2 regions of the Streptomyces sp. NPDC058274 genome follow, and region 1 is predicted to be linked to the other one. Evidence: predicted binding sites of a transcription regulator. Region 1 holds the regulator's gene; the other holds the start of a gene.
The links. The regulator HrcA, encoded in region 1, represses chaperone genes, less so after heat shock. The targets are predictions, from matches to a motif close to TTNGCACTCNGNNNNNCNGAGTGCNAA.

Region 1 (4,933 bases):
CGCGTACACCGCCACGGCCGCGGGGTCCGCGTACTCCGGCTGCGGCATGAAGAGGTTCACACCGAAGGGACGGCCCGTGAGCCCGCGCAGCTGCTTGATCTCCTGGTACACACCGTCGGCCGTCTTGTACCCGCCGGCAAGGAATCCGAGCCCGCCCGCCTCGGAGACGGCAGCGGCCAGCCGCGGCACGGAGACACCGCCCGCCATGGGGGCCTGCACGATCGGATACCGGAAGAGATCGGTCAGTGCGGAGGACATGACGGCATGTTGTCACGTCCTCCGAACAAGTCCGAATCCGGCCGCTCAGGGGGTGTGGACGGCCATGCCGTCCTGGTTCCGCATCCCCCGCGTACGGGCCTCAGCGCCCGTTGAACGCATCCTTCAGCCGAGAGAAGAGTCCCTGCTGCCCAGGTTGAAACTGGCCCGTGGGGCGCTCCTCACCGCGCAGGACCGCGAGCTCCCGAAGCAGCCGCTCCTGCTCAGGGTCGAGTTTCGTGGGGGTGGTGACCTCGACGTGCACGATGAGGTCACCGCGACCGCCGCCGCGCAGATGCGTGATGCCGCGGCCGTGCAGCGGGATCGACTGGCCGGACTGGGTGCCCGGGCGGATGTCGACCTCCTCCAGACCGTCGAGGGTCTCCAGCGGCACCTTCGTGCCGAGGGAGGCCGCGGTCATCGGGATCGTGACCGTGCAGTGCAGATCGTCGCCGCGGCGCTGGAAGGTCGAGTGCGGCAGCTCGTGGATCTCGACGTAGAGGTCACCGGCGGGGCCGCCGCCAGGGCCGACCTCGCCCTCGCCCGCGAGCTGGATCCGCGTGCCGTTGTCCACACCGGCCGGGATCTTCACGGTCAGGGTCCGCCGGGAACGCACACGCCCGTCGCCCGCGCACTCCGGGCACGGGGTCGGGACGACGGTCCCGAAACCCTGGCACTGGGGGCAGGGGCGGGACGTCATGACCTGGCCGAGGAAGGACCGCGTCACCTGGGACACCTCACCGCGACCGCGGCACATGTCACAGGTCTGCGCGGAGGTCCCCGGCGCGGCACCCTCACCGCTACAGGTGGTGCACACCACGGCCGTGTCGACCTGGATGTCCTTGGTCGTGCCGAAGGCGGCCTCGTCGAGGTCGATCTCCAGCCGGATCATGGCGTCCTGGCCACGGCGCGTGCGCGACCGCGGGCCACGCTGCGACGCCGTGCCGAAGAACGCGTCCATGATGTCCGAGAAGTTCCCGAACCCGCCGGCGCCGAAGCCGCCCGCACCCGCGCCGCCGCTCTGCGAGAGCGGGTCGCCGCCGAGGTCGTAGACCTGCTTCTTCTGCGGGTCCGACAGCACCTCGTAGGCGGCGTTGATCTCCTTGAAGCGCTCCTGCGTCTTCGGATCGGGATTGACGTCCGGATGCAGCTCGCGCGCGAGCCTCCGGAACGCCTTCTTGATCTCGTCCTGGGAAGCGTCGCGGCGCACGCCGAGTACGGCGTAGTAGTCCGTGGCCACTTACGACTCCGCCAGGATCTGTCCGACGTACCGTGCCACTGCGCGTACCGCTCCCATCGTTCCCGGATAATCCATGCGGGTCGGTCCGACCACGCCAAGTTTCGCTACTGCTTCGACGCCCGAACCGTAGCCGACCGAGACCACGGACGTGGAGTTGAGTCCCTCGTGGACGTTCTCGTGACCGATCCGTACGGTCATGCCCGAATCCGTCGACTCCCCAAGCAACTTGAGGAGCACGACCTGCTCCTCGAGAGCCTCGAGGACCGGCCGGATGGTGAGGGGAAAGTCATGTCCGAAGCGGGTGAGATTGGCGGTCCCGCCGATCATCAGCCGCTCCTCGTTCTCCTCGACGAGTGCCTCCAGCAGGGTGGAGAGCACCGTCGCGACCGTACCCCGGTCCTCCGTCTCGAAGGCGTCCGGAAGATCCTGCACCAATTGCGGCACATCCGCGAAACGGCGGCCCGCGATCCGGCTGTTGAGCCGCGCGCGCAGATCCGCCAATGACGTCTCGCCGAAGGGCGCCGGGCAGTCGATCATCCGCTGCTCGACCCGGCCGGTGTCCGTGATGAGCACGAGCATCACGCGCGCGGGGGCGAGCGAGAGCAACTCCACGTGCCGCACGGTCGAGCGGGTCAGCGAGGGGTACTGAACGACGGCGACCTGCCGGGTCAGCTGCGCGAGCAGCCGCACCGTGCGGCCCACGACGTCGTCCAGGTCGACGGCTCCGTCGAGGAAGTTCTGGATGGCGCGGCGCTCGGGCGCCGTCATCGGCTTGACGCCGGCCAGCTTGTCGACGAAGAGCCGGTAGCCCTTGTCGGTGGGGATGCGCCCTGCGCTGGTGTGCGGCTGCGCGATGTACCCCTCGTCCTCCAGGGCCGCCATGTCGTTGCGGACGGTGGCCGGGGAGACGCCCAGCCGGTGCCGCTCGGTCAGCGCCTTGGAGCCGACCGGCTCCTCGGTCCCGACATAGTCCTGGACGATGGCGCGCAGCACTTCCAGCCTGCGTTCACTGAGCATCGCGCACACCTCCTGAAGTCGGCACCGTGGTCTGCGTGGACCTTCGTCCTGGCACTCAGCGCGTGCGAGTGCCAGCGTTCCCCGAGCCAGTGTACGGCGGGGAGGTACGGCCCCGGCAAGGGCGGCCCCAGGACACCGCGCCGCGTGTACGGACGTGTCCTGTGATGTCGTGCCGTCGCACTGCCCCGCCGTTAGCGTCACGGTATGAAGCTGACTTGGGAAGAGCTGGGGTGGGAGGAACTCGCACCCCGCGTGGGGCGGCGGCGCCTGCCGGTCTGGGACTGCACCGCCGGGCTCGTGGTGGGCGAGGGCGCGGCCCTCATGATCGACGCGGGGTCGAGCCGGGCCGAAGGCGCACGGTTGCGTGCCGCGGCGCAACGGCTCCTCGGCACCCGGTGCCGTGTGACCCATCTCGCGCTCACGCATCCCCATTTCGACCACGTCTTCGGCACGAGCGCCTTCGCCGAGGTGGAGGTGTTCGGCGCGGTGGGCGTGGACACCGCCCTCACCTCGGCGTCGGGCCGCGAGGAGCTCCGGGCGGACGCCGTGCGAGGCGGTCTCGACCCGGACGAGGCGGCCGAGGCCGCGCGGCTGCTCGCCCGCCCGGACCACTCCGTGTCCGGCGAGTGGACCCTGGATCTCGGCGGCGGCGTACAAGTCCTGCTGGCGAACGTGGGTCCCGGCCACACCCGTCACGACCTGGTGGTGCTGGTGCCGGGCGCCGACTGTCCGGAAATCGTCTTCTGCGGCGACCTGGTGGAGGAGTCCGGCGAGCCCCAGGCCGGACCGGACGCCGTTCCCGCCCGCTGGCCGGCCGCCCTGGACCGGCTGCTCGGTCTGGGCGGCGAGGACGCGGTGTACGTGCCCGGGCACGGGGGCGCGGTGAATGCGGCGTTTGTCCGGGCCCAGCGGGACGCGCTGGCGACGCGCTTCGGCGTGTCGTAGAAGGCCGTACGGCGCCGCGGTCCGCCTTCTCCTATCGTCATCCGAATGCGCCAGTACTCTCCGGACCTCACGCCCCCGTGGAAGAAGCCCAAGCCCGCGCCCGAGGTCCCGGCGGAGCCCGGGCTCGTGGTCGAGGAGCCCGGCACCGGCTTCTGCGGCGCGGTGATCCGCTGCGAGGCGGGCACGGTGACGCTGGAGGACCGCTTCGGCAAGCACCGGGTGTTCCCGCTGGAGCCGCGCGGCTTCCTCCTGGAGGGCAGGGTGGTCACCCTCGTCCGCCCGTCCGCCATTTCGGTACGTCCCACCCGTACGGCATCCGGTTCGGTCGCCGTGCCCGGCGCGCGCGCCCGGGTGGCCCGGGCCGGGCGCATCTACGTGGAGGGCCGGCACGACGCCGAGCTCGTCGAGCGGGTCTGGGGCGACGACCTGCGCATCGAGGGTGTCGTCGTCGAGTACCTGGAGGGCGTCGACGACCTTCCCTCGATCGTCGACGGCTTCTCGCCCGGTCCCGACGCGCGGCTCGGCGTCCTCGTCGACCATCTCGTCCCCGGCTCGAAGGAGTCCCGCATCGCGGCTGCCGTCACCAGCGAGCACGCGCTCGTCGTCGGTCACCCGTACATCGACATCTGGGAGGCCGTGAAGCCGTCGTCCGTCGGCATTCCGGGGTGGCCGCGCGTCCCCCGCGGCCAGGACTGGAAGACCGGCGTGTGCCGCGCTCTCGGCTGGCCGGAGAACACCGGCGCGGCCTGGCAGCACATCCTGTCCCGCGTCCGCTCCTACAAGGACCTGGAGCCGGAGCTCCTGGGCCGCGTCGAGGAACTCATCGACTTCGTGACGGCCCCGGAGTAGGAGGGGCTGAATTCAGCCCGTCCGGCGTTTGCGGACGAGCGCGTCAGCGCGATACGGGGGTCTGGGGCGGAGCCCCACGTACGGGACGGGTAGGGGCGGCGGGGGCGGGGAAACCCCTCAGTCCACCAGGTCGCGGACCACCGCGTCCGCGAGCAACCGCCCACGCAGGGTGAGGACGGCGAGCCCGGCCTCGTAGGGGCCGGGCTCGAGGAGCCCGTCGGACAGCGCCCGCCGGGACGCCGCGAGCCCGTCCGGGCGCAGCAGCGCCAACGGACAGCCTTCCCGAAGCCGCAGCTCCAGAAGGATCCGCTCCACCCGCCGGTCCTCCTCGGAGAGGACCTCGCGCCCCGCCCCGGGAGACTTCCCGGCAGCCAGCGCCCCGGCATACGCCCCGGGATGCTTCACGTTCCACCACCGCACCCCGCCCACATGGCTGTGGGCTCCGGGCCCGGCCCCCCACCAGTCGGCACCGCGCCAGTACAGCTCGTTGTGGAGGCATCGCCCGGCGTCGGACGTGGCCCAGTTGGACACCTCGTACCAGTCGAAACCGGCCGCGGAGAGCACCTCGTCGGCGATCAGATAGCGGTCCGCGTGGACGTCGTCGTCCGTCATCGGGACCTCACCGCG
Region 2 (4,933 bases), on a different contig from region 1:
GGAGATGGCGTCCTCCAGACGGTGCTTCTTCTCCTTGAGCTCGACCTCGGTCGCGGCACCGACCTTGATCACGCACACGCCGCCGGCCAGCTTCGCGAGGCGCTCCTGGAGCTTCTCGCGGTCCCAGTCGGAGTCGGTGTTCTCGATCTCGGCCTTGATCTGGTTGACGCGGCCGAGGACCTCGTCGGAGCTGCCGCCACCGTCGACGATGGTGGTGTCGTCCTTGGTGACGGTCACGCGGCGGGCGGTGCCCAGCACGTCCAGGCCGACCTGGTCGAGCTTGAGGCCGACCTCCTCGGCGATGACCTGACCACCGGTGAGGGTGGCGATGTCGCCGAGCATGGCCTTGCGGCGGTCACCGAAGCCGGGGGCCTTCACCGCGACGGCGTTGAAGGTGCCGCGGATCTTGTTCACGACCAGGGTCGACAGGGCCTCGCCCTCGACGTCCTCGGCGATGATCAGCAGCGGCTTGGAGGCGTTGGCCTGGATGACCTTCTCCAGCAGCGGCAGCAGGTCCTGGATGGAGCTGATCTTGCCCTGGTGGATGAGGATGTACGGGTCGTCAAGGACGGCCTCCATACGCTCCTGGTCGGACACCATGTACGGCGACAGGTAGCCCTTGTCGAAGGCCATGCCCTCGGTGAAGTCGAGCTCCAGACCGAAGGTGTTGGACTCCTCGACGGTGATGACACCGTCCTTGCCGACCTTGTCCATCGCCTCGGCGATGAGCTCGCCGACCTGCGGGTCCTGGGCGGACAGACCGGCGACGGCGGCGATGTCGGACTTCTCGTCGATCGGCCGGGCGGTCGCGAGGAGCTCCTCGGACACGGCCTTGACCGCGGCGTCGATGCCCTTCTTGAGCAGGGCCGGGGAGGCGCCCGCGGCGACGTTCTTCAGGCCCTCGCGGACGAGCGCCTGGGCCAGCACGGTGGCGGTGGTGGTGCCGTCACCCGCGATGTCGTTGGTCTTGGTCGCCACCTCCTTCACCAGCTGGGCGCCGAGGTTCTCGTACGGGTCCTCGACCTCGACCTCGCGGGCGATGGTGACGCCGTCGTTGGTGATGGTGGGGGCGCCGAACTTCTTGTCGATGACGACGTTGCGGCCCTTGGGGCCGATCGTCACCTTCACTGTGTCGGCAAGCTTGTTGACGCCGCGCTCAAGGGCGCGACGGGCGTCCTCGTCGAACTTCAGGATCTTCGCCATGGGAGCGATTCAGCCCTCTCGGAAAACTTGGGAGAAACGAACTGCGCCCCCAGCGCCCGGCTTCTTAGGTCGCGGGGGCCAGGGGCGCAGTTCACTGCAAAACTGGGTGAATTACTTCTCGATGATCGCGAGTACGTCGCGAGCCGAGAGGACGAGGTACTCCTCGCCGTTGTACTTCACCTCGGTGCCGCCGTACTTGCTGTAGAGCACTACGTCGCCGACGGTGACGTCGAGCGGAAGACGGTTACCGTCCTCGAAGCGACCCGGGCCCACGGCCAGGACGACGCCCTCCTGGGGCTTCTCCTTGGCAGTGTCCGGGATGACCAGGCCAGAGGCGGTGGTCTGCTCGGCGTCGAGCGGCTGGACCACAATGCGGTCCTCGAGCGGCTTGATGGCAACCTTGGAGCTGGTGGTCGTCACGATCCGACCTCCCCCTTCGGAGATCTCACGGGGTTAACTGTCTGAGGTGGCGACCAGGTGGATCCGTCGTCGCGGGTGCCGGACCTGCCCGTCGCTATTGGCACTCTCCAGGGGGGAGTGCCAGACCAGAGACTATGACTGCGATTAGCACTCGGTCAAGCGGAGTGCCAAACGCCTGCCGGCGCGGCGGCGGAAATGGGTGCCCTGGGTGGGGGCGGGCGTCCTCTGGGGGCTCTGCCCCCAGACCCCCGATATCGGCCTGGACGGCCTCGTCCTCAAACGCCGGACGGGCTGGATTCCCCAGGTACTCCTCCAGGCGCACGGGCTGATCTCCTACAGGTAGTCCTCGAGGCGAGCGGGCGTCAGGCCCTCGGACTGGATGCGGCGCAGCAGGCGGGTCATCGTCGCGGTGACGTCGGGTTCGTCGGGGCCGAGGAGGATGTCGCCCGGGTGCAGCCGGCCGGGGCCGGCGTCCCGGCCGAGGACGACGGCGGAGACCCCGCAGTCGGCGGCGGCCCGGAGCGTGGTGGTGTCGTAGGTGCCGTACGGGGGGCGGAGCAGCCGGGGGCGGATGCCGAAGCGGTGCTTGAGCTTCTCCTGCTGGCCGCAGATCTCGGCACGCTGGCCGGCGTACGGCAGACCGCGCAGCGAGGTGTGGTCGAGGGTGTGGTTCTGCACGCTCGCGCCGAACGCCCGCAGCTGCGCGAAGTGTCCGTACCCGGGCCCGACGACGCTGTCCGTGAGGAACATGCTGACCGGCAGCCGCAGTTCGCGGACCATGTCGATGAACCGCGGATCCCGCTCGGCTCCGTCGTCGTACGTCAGGAAGACCACCTTGTCCCGGGTGGGGACGTGGTCGACCACCGGTGGCAGTCCGGGGCCCGCGCCGGGCACGGCGGGCCGCCGGTCGGGGCGTTCGGGGGCCGGGGCGAGCGGGGCGGCCAGCCCCCAGCGGCGGTACGTCGCGGCGGTCGGCCGCTGCGGCGCGTGGGTGCGCACGCGCTCGGCCGCCTTCTTGCCCAGCCGCTCGATCGGGTCGACGGACTGGGCGCAGCCGGTGACCCCGGCGAGCAGCGCGGAGACGAGCAGGCCGGCCAGCAGGGTGCGTGCCCGCGCGGTCACCGGGGGCGCTCCGGTCCCGCGTCCGGGGCAGGGCGTACGGCCACCCTCACAGGTAGTCCTCCAGCCGCGCCACGGCGTACCCCTCGTCCGTGACCTTCTTCAGGAAGCGGCGGACCATGTCGGGCATGGTGCCCTTCCAGTCCTCACGGCCCCGGAAGTGGGTCAGGACGATGTCGCCCGGGTGCAGGGACCGGTCCCACTCGCGGTACTCCCAGTGGTCGACGAAGACCTCTTCGTTCCAGATCGGCGCGTACTTGATGCCGCAGGACTTGGCGGCGCGCAGGGTGTCCTCGTTGAAGTTGCCGTACGGCGGCCGGAAGAGCGTGGGGCGCTTGCCGAACTGCTTCCTCATCACGTCCTGCATGCCGCAGATCTCGTGCTTCTGCTGCTCGTAGGAGAGCCCGGGCAGGTACGGGTGGTGCAGCGTGTGGTTGTTCAGGGTGGTGCCGCGGGCCTGCATCTTCTTGAAGTAGCCGTAGTTCTCGTTGGCGAGGTAGTCGCTGAGGAAGGCGGTGTACGGGATCTTCAGGTCGCTCATCATCTTCAGGAACGCCGGGTCCTTCTCGGCGCCGTCGTCGATGGTGAGGAAGACGACCTTGTCCTTGGTGGGGATGGTCGTGAAGACAGGGGGCAGCCCGTCCTGGTCCTCGACCTCGAAGCCCTTGCGGGCCTCGATCACCGGCTTCTTCGCCGGGGCGGGCGGCGCGGCCAGCGGGGTCTTGGCCAGGCCCCAGCGCTTGGCCGCGGCGACTCGTGCGGCCTGCGCGACACGCAGCTTCGAGGCGTACGAGTCCAGGGCGCGGGCCGGCGGCGCGTGCAGCGCCTGCGGTCCGTGGGCGCCCTTGACGCCGGAGTCGGTGCCGGCGCAGCCAGCGGCGAGAGCGGCGGCCGCGAGCACGGCGAGGGCGCCCCGGACCCCTCCCACCACGGTCCGCTTCGTGCGGTTTTCATCATTTTGTCGTACGAGTCGCATGGCGCCGGATCCTCGCAGGTCACCGCGCCCGGGTCGGGCCGACACCGCCGCCGGACGCGCACCGTCCACCGACTGGCCCACAATGGGCCGGTGAACGACCTGGATCCGCTGGCCTCCTTCGCCTCCCTCCGTACCCCCGAGGGCCGCGCCCTGCTCGACGCGGCGCGTGGCACCGAGCCGGCCCAGGAGCTGGCCGTGGCCACCCGGCTGCGCCGTGACCATCCGGCGCCCCTGGTGACGGCGGTGCTCGCCCAGACGCGGCTGCGGCAGCGGGCGGCGGCGAAGTTCGGGGCCGAGGACGCGGAGCGGATGTTCTTCACGCCGAACGGGGTCGAGCAGTCCACCCGGACGAGCGTCGCGACGTATCGCGCGGAGCGCTTTTGCGCGCTGGGCGTCCGGTCCGTCGCCGACCTCTGCTGCGGGATCGGCGGCGACGCGATCGCGCTGGCCCGCGCCGGGATCCGGGTCCTCGCCGTCGACCGGGACCCGCTGACGGTGGCGGCGGCCCGCGCGAACGCCGATGCGCTGGGTCTCGCGGACCTGATCGAGGTGCGCGAGGCGGACGTCACGGAGGTGGCCACCGAGGAGTTCGACGCGGTCTTCGTGGACCCGGGCCGGCGCGGCGGACGCGGCCGGATCTTCGACCCCGAGGCGTACTCGCCGCCGCTCTCCTGGGCGGTCGGGGCGGCCCTGAAGGCTCCCCGGGCCGCACTGAAGATCGCGCCGGGCGTCCCGCACGAGGCGATCCCCGCGGCGGCCGAGGCCGAGTGGATCTCGGACGGCGGGGACGTGAAGGAGGCCGTGCTGTGGTTCGGCACCGAACCGGGCCTGGTCCGCGCCACCCTGCTGCCGGGCCCCCGTGAACTGCGGGGCCGGGGGCTGCCCGACCCGTCGGTGCGGCCGCTCGGGCGCTATCTGTACGAGCCCGACGGCGCCGTCATCCGCGCCCACCTCGTCGCGGAGGTGGCCGAGGAGCTGGACGGTGGTCTGCTCGACGAGACGATCGCGTACGTGACCGCCGACGCCCTGCGCCCGACCCCGTACGCGACCGCCTACGAGATCACCGACCAACTCCCCTTCAACGTGAAGAAGTTGAAGGCGCTGCTGCGGGAGCGCGGGGTCGGCGTGCTCACCGTGAAGAAGCGCGGCTCGGCCGTCGAACCGGAGGAGCTGCGGCGGAAGGTGAAGCCGCAGGGACCGAACTCGGCGACGGTG

Region 2: groES (co-chaperone GroES) is a predicted target of HrcA. The motif match lies at 1,768-1,794, and genes of this name have one in related genera.

Annotation. Positions count from the first base shown of each region.
Region 1 is NZ_JBHVXW010000006.1:377,880-382,812, reverse strand. Features, by position in the region: gene ACFVYF_RS15850 (nitronate monooxygenase) at 1-258, opposite strand, end outside; gene dnaJ (molecular chaperone DnaJ) at 359-1,495, opposite strand; gene hrcA (heat-inducible transcriptional repressor HrcA) at 1,496-2,512, opposite strand; gene ACFVYF_RS15835 (MBL fold metallo-hydrolase) at 2,717-3,457, shown strand; gene ACFVYF_RS15830 (DUF3097 domain-containing protein) at 3,503-4,306, shown strand; gene hemW (radical SAM family heme chaperone HemW) at 4,424-4,933, opposite strand, start outside.
Region 2 is NZ_JBHVXW010000024.1:12,515-17,447, forward strand. Features, by position in the region: gene groL (chaperonin GroEL) at 1-1,203, opposite strand, end outside; gene groES (co-chaperone GroES) at 1,315-1,623, opposite strand; gene ACFVYF_RS33245 (polysaccharide deacetylase family protein) at 1,957-2,745, opposite strand; gene ACFVYF_RS33250 (polysaccharide deacetylase family protein) at 2,792-3,718, opposite strand; gene ACFVYF_RS33255 (methyltransferase domain-containing protein) at 3,809-4,933, shown strand, end outside.